Regions from separate parts of the Paenibacillus sp. P4_A7 genome, predicted to be linked through region 2. Evidence: a T-box and tRNA genes for the amino acid it is inferred to sense, from the RefSeq annotation. Region 2 holds a T-box; the other holds one or more tRNA genes.
What was found. A T-box is a leader RNA that pairs with one kind of tRNA and senses whether it is charged. The one in region 2 lies ahead of AC1DWN_RS03435 (arginine--tRNA ligase), so its partner is inferred to be a tRNA-Arg.

Region 1 (10,625 bases), on a different contig from region 2:
GTCGATAACTGTTACATTACCGTCTACTTCACCCATAACATTAGCAATACCATTCTCCACTGTCAAATTTCCAGTATAATGTGCACCTTCCGGCACGATAACGGTGTTACCTTCTATAATGATGTGCTGCAGGTCATCCCCCGCTACAATTAGCTTGGAATCCTCTTCCCACATCGTAAGGAAACTACCCAACATAACTAGCACAAATATTGCTGCCGCGGTAACTCCTGGGTAACGGTAAATAAACCGAACGAAATTGTTCCGCTGCTTTCTCTGAGGCTTCGGCAATTGCTGCATAATTCGCTCTGTTAACTGCTCAGATGCTTTCTTGTCATAATCCGCGGCAGGGTCAATCGCTGTTAAAGTGTGAAACGCTGCTGCGTCTGTCTTCTGTAGCTGATCTAACCGATTACGGCATGCAGGACAAGAAAGTAAATGAGATTTTAACGTAACGATATCTTCACGAGGCAGCTCGCCGTCTAAATAGTCATGCATCCATACGATGGCGACGTTGCAATTCATAGCAGCCATTCCTTTCCTTCAAATGCTGAGGCATAAGTTCTATGCTCGTTATAGGATACGTTATGAACGAAGGGATGTTTCACTTTTTTTAATTAATCAAAATATACTTTTTGGCCCATTCATATTTCCAGCTATAATTTGTGTTCAAGCTTCTTCCGCAAAAACTCTCGGCCTCGATGCACACGCGTCTTAATCGTCGTAACCGGCATGTCCAGCACATCACCAATTTCCTGTAATGACAGGTCTTGCATATAGCGAAGCGTCATCACCGACTTGTACTTAGGAGGAAGCGAGTTGATAGCTGTATGAATAATTTGCTGCGTATCCGACAATAACAGCTCCGTTTCTGGTGTGCGATTATCACTTGGAACCATTGAATAGCCATCAAGACCCTCATGCTCAGTAGACTCCGCATCTAGTGAATAACTAGGTTTCCGTTTACGCAATCGATCGATGCACAGGTTAGTAGCGATTCGATAAATCCATGTCGAAAATTTTAATGTATCATCATACCTATCTAAGTTTTTGTATACGCGAAGAAAGGTATCTTGAACGACATCCTCCGCCTCTTGGCGATTACTCAACATTCGATACGCCATATGAAAGAGCTTATCCTGATATAGGTCCACGAGCTCAGCAAATGCTTGCTGATCCCCCTTGAGCGCTAAACGCGCAAGGCGTGCCTCTAATACATTCACCTTGACTCCTCCAAACCTTCCATTCGTTCAGTTGAACGTCGTGCCAAGCAATGTACCTGTCATCACAATGACGATAGCGACTGCTTGCTGCCGCGTCGGCCATCTTTTCAGCCATAAACACTCTAATAAAATCGTAATCCACATGAACTGAAAAAGCAAGACTATCGAGAAAGAAGCATCCAACTTTTGTAATGATAAATTGTAGAATATAGTTGTCATACACAGGCTGAATATGCCGATTATCGCGAGCATCATCCATTTTCCATGTTGAATAAGCCAGCTTAATAATGGGTGACAGTATGCCATAGCTGGCCGCACCGATTAATACGATTAACACCGACATTAAATAAGTCGATGGCTGTTTCATTGCAGCAACCTCCAGAATGGTAAACCATTCTGACTATTATAAACTTTTGACGACAGCACGGCAATCGACTTAGGGCTAGGTAACGAGGCGACTTGCGACTAGTAGACGATAAAATCTTGTAGTTTCTGAAATGCAAAAAAAGGTCAGGAGGCGTTTTAGCTTCCAGACCTTTTTTCTGCTATACCTTTTCGCCTTGCTTTACAAACTATTTGTCTTCAAATCGTTCAATACTTCGTTAATAGTCGTAGTTGGGATGGCAAAGCCTATGCCCTGCGCTTCAGCATTTACAGCTGTGTTGATCCCTATTACTTCACCTTTTTCGTTTAACAACGGTCCGCCTGAGTTGCCCGGGTTAATCGATGCATCTGTTTGCAGTAAATGCTCATATTCATGCTTTCCATGCTCATCCTCTATAGTAATCGGACGTTCTTTGGCACTCAACACGCCCATTGTTAACGTTTGGTCAAAGCCATAAGGGTTTCCGATTGCGATGACCCAGTCTCCAATTTGTGTCTCTTCCGAGCTTCCGAGCTTAAGCGAATGAAAGGCTTTTCCGTCCGGACTCTCTACCTTCAATACAGCTAGGTCTAACTTATAGCTTGTTCCAAGCACTTTTGCTGTAAGCGGCTCATCATACCCCTGAACGGTTACCTTAACCTCTTTCGCATCAGCAACAACATGCTCATTGGTCAGAATATAGCCGTCCTCCTCGAAGAAGAAACCAGTTCCTGAGCCCTTCAGTTCAAGTGCTCCAGTGCCTTGCTCATCCGTTTGCTGTTGCTCTTGCTGCTGTTGCTGCTCATCTAAGTTTGAACCTCCGCCGCCAAAAAATTGACGGAATGCCGGATCATCGAACATGGATTGCGACCTATTCGGTTGTGTATAAGTTTCTATTTTCACTACGGCAGGGCTTGCCGCTTCATAGATGGACGCAATATCACTGCTTGTGTTTAATGATGCTGTTTTGAGTGCCGCATCTTGCTGCGGGGTAGAGCCAACTGCTGATCCACCCGAGCTCTGCGGCGTTTGATTCCCACCACTGAACATGTTGTTTTTATCTGCCATATAAGAGAATCCGCCAATGACGACAGCGCCTATTAAAAAGGAAGCGATCATCGTCTTTGCTGAGTTCCTGCTGCTGCGTTTCGATCTCACTCCTCCACTCATTGAAGGCTGCATCATATTCATATGCATGCCAAGCTCCTTTTCGTAGGATGATCTAAGCTCATATGTTGGTTTTTGTGACCCATACGTATAAGTAGAAAAAGTTGTTTCGTTATTTGAATGAGTAGTAGAAGTAAAAGGGTTCTTAGATTGTTCCGGACGGTTGTTCTCTTCGTTCATTATAATCATCCTTCCAAATGATAGTGTCTGTTTCCTATGTACCTATCATGACGGATGTACCTTAATCTAAACTTAAGAGGGTTTAAAAAGAGCATAAGAAAAATGAGCATTCGAGTATATACGGCTTACTCGCTTCTTACCCCCTTCTATCAACCGCTGTTCGCAAAAAAAACGCAAAAAACCAGCCTCGGTGAAATCACCAAGACTGGTCAAAATTCATTTCTATAAAGCTGTCGCAACAGCGATTAATAGTATTAATAATTAGCCTGTATTCCGAAGTCCTGCAGCAATTCCGTTGATGGTTAGAAGCACTTCACGTAGAAGTTCTTGATCATCTTCGTCGTTTGCACGCAAAGCGCGAAGCTCTGTTAGCAATTGCACTTGCAAGTAGCTAAGTGGGTCGACGTACGGATTACGTAAGCGAATCGATTCCTGAATAACAGGAACATTGTCCAAAATTTCAGTTTGGCCTGTAATGCTAAGAATCATCTCAGAAGTCAGCTTATACTCCTGCTCAATTTGCTCGAAAATACGGTCACGGATCGTTTTGTCCGTAATCATATCGGCATATTCTTTAGCAATGACCAAATCTGCTTTGGCTAGAGCCATTTGCAGGTTGTCGATTAGCGAACGGAAGAATGGGAATTGCTCATACATCGTCTTGAGCGTATCCAGCTTCACCTCGTCATCGCCAACATACTGCCGGAACGCAGTTCCTGCAGCATACCATGCTGGCAGCAGGTAACGGCTTTGGGTCCAAGCGAATACCCAAGGAATTGCACGTAAATCTTCAAAACGATCGCTGTTTTTACGTTTCGAAGGTCGTGAGCCAATGTTAAGCTCACCAACCTCAGGCAGCGGCGTAGATTCCTTGAAGTAAGTCAAGAAATCAGGATCACGGAAAATAAGGTCCTGATACTTCGTAAGTGCTGTTTCGGAAATCGAACGGGAAATTGCATCCCATTCCGCTTCAGCGGCATGCTCTTGCTCCGGATATTTTGCCAGACGGGCCGCAGTAATAAGCGCCCATGTCGCTTGATCCAAACTGCGATATGCAATACCTTGCATCGAGTAACGAGAGGAAAGAACCTCACCTTGCTCTGTAATCTTGATTCCTCCGCCAACTGTATGCGGCGGTTGTGCAAGAATACTGCGGTTAAGTGGCATTCCACCGCGGCCGAGAGCACCGCCACGACCGTGGAAGAATTTCAATTTCACATCATAATCGTTTCCAGTAGCTGTAATCTCATTAAGTGCTACACGTAGCTCCCAGTTCGCTGTAACCGCTCCGCCGTCCTTGTTGCTGTCTGAGTAGCCAAGCATAATTTCGTGCAGATTGCCTCTTGCTTCAACGGCTTGACGATAGATAGGCATATCAAACAGCTCTTTCATAATTTCAGGCGCAGCATGAAGATCATCAATCGTCTCAAATAAAGGGACAGATTGAAGAGTACATGTTACCGTACCGTCAGATTCCTTACGGAACAAGCCAACTTCTTTTGCGAATACCATAACTTCCAGCATGTCGCTTGCAGCCTCAGCCATACTGATTAGGTAGCTAGAGATACAGTTCACACCAAACTCTTGTTGGGCACGATAAATCGTATGGTACACATCCAAGCATTCACGAGTTGATTCGGAATAATCCAAATGACTCGAAGTAAGCGGACGTGGATCGTTTAATAAACGGTGAAGAAGATCTGATTTCTCATCTTCTGGAAGCGAGCTGTAGTCAGCAACTACATTCATCTTCGCCAAAATTTCAGTCATCGCGTTTTCATGCTCTTGGCTGTGCTGACGCACATCTAATGTCATGAGGTGGAAGCCGAATAGCTCAACCTGGCGTACAAGCTTTGCTACAATTGTATCAGCTACATAGTCCGCATAGTGATGACGCAAGCTCCGATCAATAATAAGCAAATCTTCGCGCAGCTCATCCGGATGGTTATAACGCATCGCTGCTGAGCCCTTCATCGAATCCTCACGTGTATTTGCCAGCTTCTCTAGCATGAAGCCAAGCTTTATACGGTAAGGCTCCTTCGTATTTCTCCAAAGCTCAACACATTTCAGCTCGACATGCTCACGGTCTTGAAGAATGGATTGTACCAATTCATCCGTTACCGTAACAAGATTCGTGCTGAAGCTTAGCAAATCAACCAGCTCATTAAGCTTTTCTTCGTATTTCTGAATAGCCAGCTGACGATGCATCGTTAGCGTCTCCCAGGTTACCTTAGAGGTCACGGACGGATTACCGTCACGATCGCCGCCAATCCAAGAGCCGAAGCGCAGGTAGTCAGGCACATGCCAATTTTCATCTTGATAATATTTGCCTAGGCAACGCTCAAGCTCTTCATAGACGCTTGGAAGCACCTCAAACAACGTTTCATCAAAATAGTATAAGCCGTTACGAACTTCATCGATTACGGTTGGTTTGCGATCACGAAGCTCATCGGTTTGCCACAAAATGAGAACCTCATTCATAAGCTTCTCACGCAGCTTCTCGCGCTCGCGATAAGTCAATGTCGGGTTGTCTAGCTCCATAACATCAACAGCAATACGTTTATGAATATCAAGCACCGCACGGCGCGTTGCTTCTGTAGGATGAGCAGTCATAACAAGTTCCAGAGAAATGTTACTCATAATGTCTTGAACGTCTTCAATAGAGATGTTGCGTTCCTTCAAATCCTGAATCGCACTCTCGATTGATCCCCGTTGAACAGCTTCGCCGGTCGAAACCTCATAGTCCCGCTTACGTCTAATCCGGTGATTCTGCTCAGCAATATTTACGAGTTGGAAATAAATTGCGAATGCCCGTATTACTTGATGACGTTTTTCTGGATCTAAGGAAGCGATGTTCGATTTAAAATGTTCAAAAAGCTCCGGCACGAATTCAGCGCGTAGTGCTTTACTTTGTTCGCGAATTTGCTCAACGATATCGAGCAGTTCACGCCCTCCTTGATGAACAAGCACTTCGCCGAGTATATTGCCTAGAAAGCGGACATCCCGGCGCAACAAATTATTTGCTTGCGGCCGATTTGCTGTCAAAGTCGTTGCAGATTGATCCGACATACTGTTCCTCCTAAAAATATTGCACATGCAAAACTTGATACCATAAGCATACACGTACGTTAAATTCGTATTTTTTCACTTCAACCATCATACTACAAAATGCTACAGGGTTGAAGCCCTGATACTGATCCTTGCAAAAACAAAAAATGATAATCCGAATTGGGTATCATTAGTTTCTTAGATGGTTTCTTAGATGATACTTAAAGATGAATTATCGATTGAGACTTACAAATAATTCGTTGATTGATACTGATAAATGAACTCTTGATGGATATTAATAAATAAACCTTTGTATTAGTAAACAAACCTTTGTAGATTTTAATAAACAAAAAAACTTATATATAAACAACAAAAAAGCTCTTGATTTCTCAAGAGCTTACGATTCATTAGTTGGAGCGGGTGATGGGAATCGAACCCACGCTATTAGCTTGGAAGGCTAAAGTTCTACCATTGAACTACACCCGCAGAAGAAATTATGGTCGGGACGACACGATTTGAACATGCGACCCCCTGGTCCCAAACCAGGTGCTCTACCAAGCTGAGCTACGTCCCGAGGTGCTAAATGAATCTTGATAAAGAGTGGATATGGCGCGCCCTAAGAGATTCGAACTCCTGGCCTTTTGATTCGTAGTCAAACGCTCTATCCAGCTGAGCTAAGGGCGCAACTTATGGAGCGGAAGACGGGAATCGAACCCGCGACCCTCGCCTTGGCAAGGCGATGCTCTACCGCTGAGCCACTTCCGCACGAATACTTCAGTTGCTTACTTCGTTTGTTTCGTTTGCGTCGCTTGTTGTTGCGGCGACAAGTAATAATATATCACCCTCAGAAACAAAATGCAACTACTTTTTTAAAAAAAGTTTAAATTATTTTATAGATGCTTCTTTTTCGTATATATTCTTATCGGAAACGGAGTATGTAGAAGAGCATAAACCCTGTAATCATAAGGGTTTTCAGCGATGTAGCGCCTGAACCGCCTCTTGTTGGTTATTTTACTAACTGAAAGGAATTACACGCAAATGTATGAGTCGACTAACTAACTTCGTTCTAATCACTAATGCATGAGTATCACATTTAATTGAATACTTTACTCACTATTGTCTGTGTAATGCTACTATTTTATAAGCTAAACAGATTTAATTGGTGTAATCCACCGATAATCCACTTAACCGTACAGCTTCACTTATTATTTCATGAGTTACTTCACTCACTTTGAAGCTTGGCATACTATGTTGTGGGTAACTTTACTGACTCTGGAGCTTTATTCGCTATTTACCCGATAACTGTACTCCTATAATCGCTATTTTGTGAATAACTTTATTGGCTCGTAGGGTTCATTCGCTACTGTGCAATAAATTTACGTAAGATGTAGGTTGATCACTTTATTGATTGTGAGTAATTGCAAGCCTTACCCACAACTGTGTAGGAAATGTTATTAACTTTCATGATACAAGCCCTTTTGTGAGAGTAATTTGAAAGTAATTTCGGAAACTGTAAGGATTCACTCACTATATATGTTAGTAACTTTAATCAAGATGAAGCATTACTCGCTAATTTGTGGGTAACCCCGATGACTGTACACCTTTATTCGCTATTTTGTGAGTAACTTTATTTACTCGTTGGCTGCACTCGCTATTATGCAAAAAAATTTCGTGCGATGTGGGTTAATAATTTTGTTAATTGCGAGTAATTCCAAGCCTTACCCACAATTGTGTAGGAAATGTTATTAACTTTTTTTGATTCACACCCTTTTGTGAGGGTAAATTCACTAACTGTGAAGCTTTACTCACTATCAAGACTGAACCTTTGAATCAAGTTAATAATTAGTGATGTAAATCTCATACCCCGTGAATAAAACTTCATGGCGAGTGAGATTTACTTCACTCTTTATCAGAAGCGCATGCTGTCCAGCTTTTTTTATGAGGTTTACTTCATACTTTAGTGAGTTTGCCTCATTGTTTCGCAACTATTCAGTTGCAACAACTCTAGAGTATATAAAGTACAGAGCTTTGTACTTTATATGTATACCCGCAGCATCTATCAGGACCGATTCATATGCGGATATGCAGGACAGGCTTAGTGATCACGATGCGTTCGTGGATATATGGGACAAGCTTTAGTGATCATGATACTTTCGTGGATATATGAGACAAGCTTAGTGATCACGATGCGTTCGTGGATATATGGGACAAGCTTTAGTGATCATGATACTTTCGTGGATATATGAGACAAGCTTAGTGATCATGATACTTTCGTGGATATATGAGACAAGCTCAGTGATCATGATACTTTCGTGGATATATGAGACAAGCTTAGTGATCACGATGCGTTCGTGGATATATTGGGCAGGCTTAATGAGCACGTTACGATCGCGTAGTAAATATGGGGCAGACATAGGGATCACGATACGTTCGCGTAGTAAAATATCAATGTGTGTGCGACTTTGGGTAGCGAGAAAAAAAACAAGAGTCCGTGCTCCTCTCAGGGAACACGGACTCTTGTTTTTCAAATGCAAATTTTACGCGCCCGCTGCAGCTGCGAAAGACTCTTCTCGATGTGAAGAGCTATTCTCAATCTCTACTTTTTCAGAAGCCTGCTCACCAGCAAGTGCATACGGCAAGCAAAGAGGAACGCCTGTACGAGGATCTGGTACGATGTCCGCTTCAATATTAAATACTTCGCGCATTATATCTGGCGTGATTACTTCAACTGGAGTGCCTTCTCCGGCCACTACGCCCGACTTTATTGCGATCATATGGTGAGCATAACGCGATGCATGGTTCAAATCGTGTACAACCATCACAATGGTTCGATTATTGGACGTGTTAAGCTTCTGCAGTAATTGAAGAACCTCCAGCTGATGTGCCATATCCAAGAAGGTCGTTGGTTCGTCAAGGAACAATATACTTGTTTCTTGGGCCAGTGCCATAGCTATCCATGCACGCTGACGTTGTCCTCCTGACAAGTTGTCAACTGGACGATCAGCAAACTCAATCATCCCTGTCGCTTCAATCGCCCACTGCACAATACTGCGGTCTTCTTTATTCATCGAACCAAATCCCTTCTGATAAGGGAAACGTCCATATGAAACAAGCTCAGCAACGGTAAGTCCGTCTGGTGCAGTCGGATTTTGCGGCAAAATAGCCAGCTGCTTCGCTACTTCCTTTGTAGATTGCTTATGTATAGACCTCCCGTCCAGGAGAACACTGCCTCGGGACGGATTCATCAGACGAGCCATCGTCTTCAAAATCGTTGACTTTCCTGAGCCATTTGCTCCTACAAGCGCTGTAATCTTACCTTCAGGAATTGCGATGTTCAGGTCTTGCACGATTAAGTGGTCATCATACCCGATATCGAGATGCGAGGTTGTTAGTCGAATCATTTGACATGCACGCTCCTTCCACTTCAATTAAACAAACTTTTATTTATAGTTTAAAAATGATAGCAGTAGATCATTCATAATATGAGAACAATTATCAATACAAAATAATGATAATTGTTCTCATATTAATTGTCAATCAGTTATATACGGTGCCCATAAAATATAGTGCGCCTAAATACAAGAGCGAGCGACGGTCGCCTTCCTTTACGGTAGAAACACTCTTTTCACGGAGTCAGATACACGCTTTTCAAAGTGTGTACTTTCGTATGTGCTTATGTATCAAAAAAGACCACCTGTCAGGTGATCTTTTCTAATTTACTTTGATGTGATGCCTAAGCTATAACTATTACCATTTTAGTTTTGTACCGAATACTAAAGCATTGCTTATATTTCTTCCAGGAACGGTTGCATATTTGCCCAGTGCATACATACCTGATGAAGCGCCACCGTCCATATTCATCGCTTGCTGTGCCCCAAGACTAAGCAATATTTGTCCCCATTGCTTCGCTGTAGCGCCTGTTACAGTAGCTAGCATGACGGTCCCATCCTTTTTGACGAGTATACCGCTTCGAGCTGCCGCATTTGATAAAATTTTGACACTGGTGAAGCCTTCGCTCACTGGATCAACGGCCAGCTTGCCATCCTTTACAAGTCTTGGCCCTGCTCCAATTGCAGTATGGACACGGCTCCAGTTAATAGGTTTGCCCGCTTGGTTTGTCATTGATATTTTATAATCAACCTTAGTACCTACCTTAAAACGATTAGCGAGCTGCTTCTCCTCGGCGCCTGTGTATACTAGGACATAGCCGTCTGCCGGAATGTCGGCATTCGTGTTTTTGCTAACTTTAGTGACAACGCCATTACGAACAGTGATAGATGAGCCATAGGCAAAGCCTATCTTTTTGCCGCGCTTTGGTGTAAACATAATGGCAGAGGATGCACCAACCGCAGGGGTCCGGTTTACAAAATAGGCATACCAGTTGTTCGGATACTTGTCTATACCGTCTGTGCCTCCAACTATTTTCAAACGTAAATGATCCATTAGCACGGTGCCATCCCAAGTAAAGCCTATAGTTGTCCCGGTATTTCCGATATGCTCGAGGTTGCCATCTACGATAACGTGGCCGTAAGGCTCTGGTATTCCGCCATAGGCTTCGAAATATGAACCATTAATCGCGGCATCGGCGTTGTATGCCTTGGCCATATCCTGGAGCGGCTGTACAACTCCAACCTTGCGGCTTGCAA
Region 2 (6,307 bases):
ATCAGATGGTTTATTACACGGAATAAATAGTTCATTTATCGCAGCTACTATATTCGCTGTAATTGGACTTGTTAGTGTGATCGTGTTAGCATTAGCGCTGGATAAGAAAGAGAAGAAGAAATTGAAAACAGCATTGTCACATGAAGGTGTTTTTTAATATCAGATGACGCAGCCTGTAAAAGGGGTTTAAAATGAGCGGAAAAGATATCGATTTGTTTGATTTTGTGCACACAATGGAAGTATTTAATGGGCATTCAATGAAACGATGGAATAGTACTTTTAGCATAGATTTGGGAATAACGCCCATCATTGTTCTGTCCCAATTAAGTAAGTGTGGACCTCTGCGAGGCGTAGATTTGGCAAAGAAACTAGAACTAACTCCCGGTGCCATTACCAATATTACAAATAAATTAACCGCGAACAATTACATTTCAAGAGATATAGATCCAAACAGCCGTCGTTCCATACTCTATTCCATAGTGCCCGCTGGACAAGAGGTTTTGAAAGAAGCGAAAGAAAAAGGAATTAAAATGCAGTTGGAAATTATGAAAGTGTTGTCGCTTGAAGAACAGAATCAGTTACTTGCGATCTATAAAAAAATCAATGAATCGTTCTCTCCCGTCGTAGACGCATAGGAATGATCATATTGGGTGACCCTATTTGCTATATCTAGAAGGTAAATAGGAGTGATCACATGCTAGGTCATCTTTTCGTAAAAGCTGCTTTTGTCATCCTTAGCCTAACCAATTCCGGTGTAGTTGCATCGGAAGCTGTAGCTGTAGCCCAGCACGCTGAACCCAACTATGCAAAGTGGGGGARGGTTGCGATGGAGGAAACAGTAAAGGCATATCAAAATGCTTCCATTGTCGATTATAAATACGAAGGCAGACAGAAGTTAGGCGACGGGCAAGCAGAGGAAAGGTTTAAATTAAGATTGCGCCAGGATTCCCATGAATTTGGGGTGCGTGTTAGTATTCGAATCAAAGACGATTCAGATACACTGATCAACGTAAAGCTCAATGAATTGGATAGAAAATAATTGAAACATCTATGTTTGCGCCCTCGTATATAGAAGAAATACGAAATTAGATGCTTCTTTTATTGAAGCGGGAGGAGTTTAATTATGCTTATTACTACAACACCAACAATTGAAGGTCGTCCTATTCAGGACTATATTGGAGTCGTTACAGGTGAAGCGATCATGGGTGCAAACGTTGTTCGAGACTTTTTTGCATCCATTACAGATATCGTCGGCGGACGTTCCGGTGCATACGAAAGTAAGCTTAAGGAAGCAAGAGATGTTGCGATTGATGAGATGAAAAACCAAGCTGCGAAACTAGGGGCAAATGCTATTGTCGCGATTGATATTGATTATGAGGTTGTTCGTGAAGGTATGCTAATGGTTGCTGTGAGCGGCACTGCTGTTCGGTTCTAACTCATATTTGAAAAGTGAGGAAGCTTCGCTCGCCATGAGTAAGATTTCATGCGGGTGAGGCTAACTCATTTTTTTGTTGCTTATAAGTTAAATGCTCGAGATGGACAATGCTTTGGCAACGCGATACAATGCATTCGAACAATAAAATTAACGCGCTAAGCTTGAAGGGATGATAACATGTATCCAGAAATAACAACAGATGAATTGGAAAACCAGCTTAAAGAAGGTCAAAAGCTTAATCTTGTAGATGTTCGTGAAGTAGATGAATGGCAAGCCGGTCATATCAACGAGGCTCGTAACATTCCATTATCAGAATTACAGGAACGGATAGATGAGCTTAAGCAGGGAGATCAAGAAATTGTGGTCATTTGCCGCAGCGGCGGTCGCAGCACAAAAGCATGTGATTTTCTACATTCCCATGGCTATAAAGTAATTAATGTAGCTGGCGGTATGCTTGCATGGCCCGGTGAGGTAGCATACGGGGAATAGGTCATATGAATTTTTTCTTTTATCCTACAAATCTTGACACCCAACACAAATTGCTGTATAAATATTTTTAAGGTAAATATCAGAATATTCATACAACAACATTAAGGAATGGAACAGTAGTTCATGACGAATAGTTACAGCGAGCCGGGTCAGTGTAAGCCGGTACGGATGTCAGGAATGAAGCGGGTCCAGGAAATGGTTTGTCGAAGTGGTAGAGGTAGACAAATCCGGTCAATGACCGTTACGAAAACGAGGGGTTAGGCTTATTTTATTGGCTTGACACTTAGAGTGGTACCACGGGATCTTCACGGCTCTCGTCTCTTATTTAGAGACGAGGRCCTTTTTTTATTTCACTAAACAGGAGGGACATTCTATGATTAACGAACAAATTACAAAAGTAATTGAAGAGATTACACAAAGCTTGCTGAAAGAAATGGGGGTTCAAAGACCTGATAATTTAAAGATTACTGTCGAGCATCCTGCTAATGCTGATCATGGTGATTATAGCAGCAACATCGCCATGCAGCTCGCGAAAATTTTAAAGAGACCGCCAATTGTTTTTGCTAATGTGTTCAAAGAGAAGCTGCAAGTACATTCACAAATTGTTGCTTTATTTTACAAAATTGAAGTAGCTCCGCCAGGGTTTATTAACCTTTATATCGATTGGCAAAAGTGGGCTGTATATTCAGAGAATAATAGGTATGCTTCTAAGCAAGTCAAACAAAAGGTGCTCATTGAGCACACGTCAATTAACCCAAATAAGTCTGCTCATATTGGCCATTTACGTAATTCCTGTATCGGCGATACTTTGGCTAGAATGCTGAGAAAGAGTGGTCATCAGGTCGAAGTTCATAATTATATTGATGATCTAGGGAATCAGCTTGCGGACACGGTAGTCGGTATTCTTCACACGTCGACTGAACAAGCATACTCACGTTTCGGCGATTTCTGCTGGGAGACTTATTCGAAAATAAACAAAGCGTATAAGGAGCAGCCACAACTGCTTAAAGAGCGTTCAAACGTACTCGCTGAGTTAGAGGAGGGGCTTTCAAATCTTTCATGGATGGGGCTGCTAATTGCAGAAAGAATCGTACGTGAACATGTGGAGGAGATGCAGCAATTCGGCATCAGCTATGATGTTTTGGTATGGGAAAGCAGCATCGTTCGTGAAGGATTTTGGTCACGCGCCTTTGAGCTGCTGAAGAAAACCGATATATTTCGTCAAGAGACGGAAKGAAAGCTTCAGGGCTGCTGGGTACTCAAGCAATCAGAAGGTGAGGCTGACAATGACACTTTGGAGCAATCGGAGTTTCACGCGGATAAGGTACTGGTGCGTTCGAATGGCATTTTAACGTACACGGCTAAAGATATTGCGTATCATCTTTGGAAATTCGGGCTATTGGAGCAAGATTTTCGTTACAAAAAGTTTGCTGATCGTCTTTGGTCGACGCATGCGGAAGGCGTAAAGAAACCAATAGGTCATGCTGATATAGTCATAAACGTTATCGATCAAAGACAGGAATATCCTCAAGCGATGGTGAAGCAAGCTCTGCAAGCATTAGGCTTTGAGCAGCAAGCGAATCAGCTTAGACATGTTAGTTATGGTGTCGTCTCACTCAGTCCACAAACAGCGAAAGGGCTAAACATCGATACGTCCGATGGGAAGCATGCATACGCAATGTCGGGGAGACAGGGAATCGGAATAAAGATTGCAGATTTTTTAGAGAAAATGGCGCTTATCATCGATACCAAGCGTTCTCGCAAAGCAGGGATTTCAAGCCGTGCAATAGCAGCAGCGTCAATTCGGTACTATCTATTGCGTTTCCATTTGCAGACAGAAGTCGTATTTGATCTCGAGCAAGCAACAGAAGTGTCAGGCAATACGGGAGTGTACTTACTTTATTCCTACGCTCGTTCGCACAGTATTTTGGAGAAGGCGCAGGAAGTATCTTTGCCTGTACAGGATATCGATTTTAATGAACTTGAAGCCCAGGAGCAGAGCCTGATTAGACAGCTCGCATACTGGCCGGAGACGCTTCAAGCAGCAGTCAATGAATTGGCGCCGAATCAGCTATGTACTTATGTGCATGAGCTATCGACAACTTTTAATCACTTTTATGCGACTTGTCCTATACTTAAATCGGTCGGTGCGAAGAGAAGCTTGCGCTTGTGGATCACTGAGCGGTATAAGCAAACGATGCATGAAGCGCTAGAATTACTAGGTCTGCCAACGCCAAAAAAAATGTAGCCGCATGTACCATTATCAAGGTTGTTTCAAGCACTCTACAATTTTTCATAGTCCTTTGTTCTACTGTATTATACGGTGAAACTCTAAAGTGACTGGTTTTTGTGACTTCGATTGTGATGTCTGTGACCAGTATTGTGACTATTATTGAGTCGGATAAAAATCGATCTAAAAATTGTCGGAAATGTATGTATAAATATTCAATAAACTCCACAAAATACAATCATATCTTGCTTAGGAGTGATTGTATAATGGGAAGAAGTCGTTCGAATCAATTGGTTGTTCCGCAAGCACAAATGGCTCTAGACCAACTTAAATATGAGATTGCACAAGAGCATGGGATTCAATTATCAGAAGGTTATAATGGCAATCTGACAACTCGTGAAGCAGGTACAATTGGTGGCAATATCACTAAACGTTTGATTCAAATTGCTGAACAGTCATTAGGATCAAGAAGATAAATGAGAAACAAATAGTCCCTAAATCATCCAATAATAAGGATGGAATAGGGGCTATTTTTCGTTAGGAGATAAACAGACTCTGCGAACTGGTAACCGAAATGGGGGTACAAATAATAATGTCTAATCAATGAAATTAATAAATAAAATATTAGATGTGTCGAGTTTGAATTTTTAATTAAGAAGAAACGCAGCCTTGAGAACGTGTTCAGGACATGGGATTATAGTTTCAAAACAGCTATGGGGAGATAACCTTAGAGCTTTTCCCTTAGTTGATCAAGAGCAGTTACAATTTTATTTTTTTTAGGTTTCAAATCCATTTTCTAACTGGTATTATGGTGTTAGAGGTGGATTATATGTTTAAGATAGTAGAGGTGTCAAAAAACGTTCAATTTCATCGAAGGAATCAACGAGTTCCATCAGTAGAGCAAGTATATGAAGCTCATGAGAAGGCATTGAATGGTGATATTAGCGGTGCAATTGAATTACTTAATTGGAGAAGACATTGTTTTTATGCTAAGACTCAAGAGGACACGGAGGTTATGGAGATGATCTTTAAGTTGTCTTCTGGGGTGATGGAATAGAGTTTTCCAATTAAGTGAAAAATTAAATTTAGTTTAAAATATTATATATACAACTATACTATAACTACGGATCTTTTATCGAAAGAAAGAGGTATGAGAAAATACTCCGTACAGATCTCCCATGTTAGAATCCACCCTTGAAAATAAATAATCCCTTCATTTCTAGGGGAAACTAGAATTGATACTATTTTTAGGGGTGTTAATAAAATGAATACTAAATCAATGCGTTTGTTCGTTGCAATTCCTATCGATCAAAGATGGCGTGAACAATTGACAGAACATTCTACTTTACTCAAATCAAACCTTCCTTTTCAAAAATGGACACACCCAGAGGATTATCATATAACAATGAAATTTTTAGGTGACACCTCAATAGGTCAATTGCAAAAGATAGAAAAATTATTAGTAAAAGTTGCAGAAAATTCAAATCCGTTTGAAATAAAGGGAAAAGGGTGGGGAACATTTGGTTCACAAGCTTCACCAAGTATTCTTTGGGCTGGTGTGGGTGGAGATCTAAATTCACTTAGAAACTTACACCAAAGAATAGAAGATAGTTTAGCTAAGTTATTTCCAAAAGAAAATCGTGAATTTAATCCTCATTTAACTGTAGCTCGTCGTTACAATGGGCAAGAACCATTGAAAACCTCAATCGAGGAATATTTACCAGCTGCTTCAGAGCCAAATATTAATTGTTCAGTTAATGAGATTAAACTTTATCAAAGTCATCTTCAAAAAATACCAATGTACGAACCTATCATCTCATATAAATTTGGTATAAACTTATGATTAGTCTATCTACATATTTTTATATTACACAGCAGGAGGCATAAAGATGGCAAAAGCAAAAATACCTAAAAGACCAACACGAGATGAATTTGTGTTAGAGGAAATAGGCAACCAAATAACTGAAGCATTCCAGGAGAAGTCGGTTATACTTTTGACTGTTTGGGGAAGGGAAGAGCCACTTCGTGGACAGATTGTGCTCTTAGATTCCAGAACAGGAAAGGTTCATGTTCAAAAAAATGATGAGACAGAAAAAATCTCATTTATGGATATCATGAAAATTGATTATCCAAGAGATTAATCGCTACAAAAT

Region 1: it encodes a tRNA-Arg, which carries the amino acid that the T-box ahead of AC1DWN_RS03435 (arginine--tRNA ligase) is inferred to sense. The anticodon was not compared.

The regions. Positions count from the first base shown of each region.
Region 1 is NZ_JBFUHJ010000020.1:27,681-38,305, forward strand. Features, by position in the region: gene AC1DWN_RS05375 (zf-HC2 domain-containing protein) at 1-531, opposite strand, end outside; gene sigW (RNA polymerase sigma factor SigW) at 654-1,220, opposite strand; gene AC1DWN_RS05385 (hypothetical protein) at 1,156-1,587, opposite strand; gene AC1DWN_RS05390 (S1C family serine protease) at 1,786-2,931, opposite strand; gene ppc (phosphoenolpyruvate carboxylase) at 3,193-6,000, opposite strand; tRNA gene AC1DWN_RS05400 (tRNA-Gly) at 6,392-6,465, opposite strand; tRNA gene AC1DWN_RS05405 (tRNA-Pro) at 6,477-6,553, opposite strand; tRNA gene AC1DWN_RS05410 (tRNA-Arg) at 6,587-6,663, opposite strand; tRNA gene AC1DWN_RS05415 (tRNA-Gly) at 6,670-6,744, opposite strand; gene AC1DWN_RS05420 (ABC transporter ATP-binding protein) at 8,517-9,380, opposite strand; gene AC1DWN_RS05425 (phosphodiester glycosidase family protein) at 9,727-10,625, opposite strand, start outside.
Region 2 is NZ_JBFUHJ010000012.1:917-7,223, reverse strand. Features, by position in the region: gene AC1DWN_RS03460 (DHA2 family efflux MFS transporter permease subunit) at 1-157, shown strand, start outside; gene AC1DWN_RS03455 (MarR family winged helix-turn-helix transcriptional regulator) at 192-635, shown strand; gene AC1DWN_RS03450 (DUF3889 domain-containing protein) at 695-1,039, shown strand; gene AC1DWN_RS03445 (YbjQ family protein) at 1,124-1,435, shown strand; gene AC1DWN_RS03440 (rhodanese-like domain-containing protein) at 1,613-1,924, shown strand; T-box leader at 2,020-2,249, shown strand; gene AC1DWN_RS03435 (arginine--tRNA ligase) at 2,298-4,172, shown strand; gene AC1DWN_RS03430 (small, acid-soluble spore protein, alpha/beta type) at 4,421-4,630, shown strand; gene AC1DWN_RS03425 (hypothetical protein) at 4,984-5,211, shown strand; gene thpR (RNA 2',3'-cyclic phosphodiesterase) at 5,419-5,997, shown strand; gene AC1DWN_RS03415 (YolD-like family protein) at 6,044-6,295, shown strand.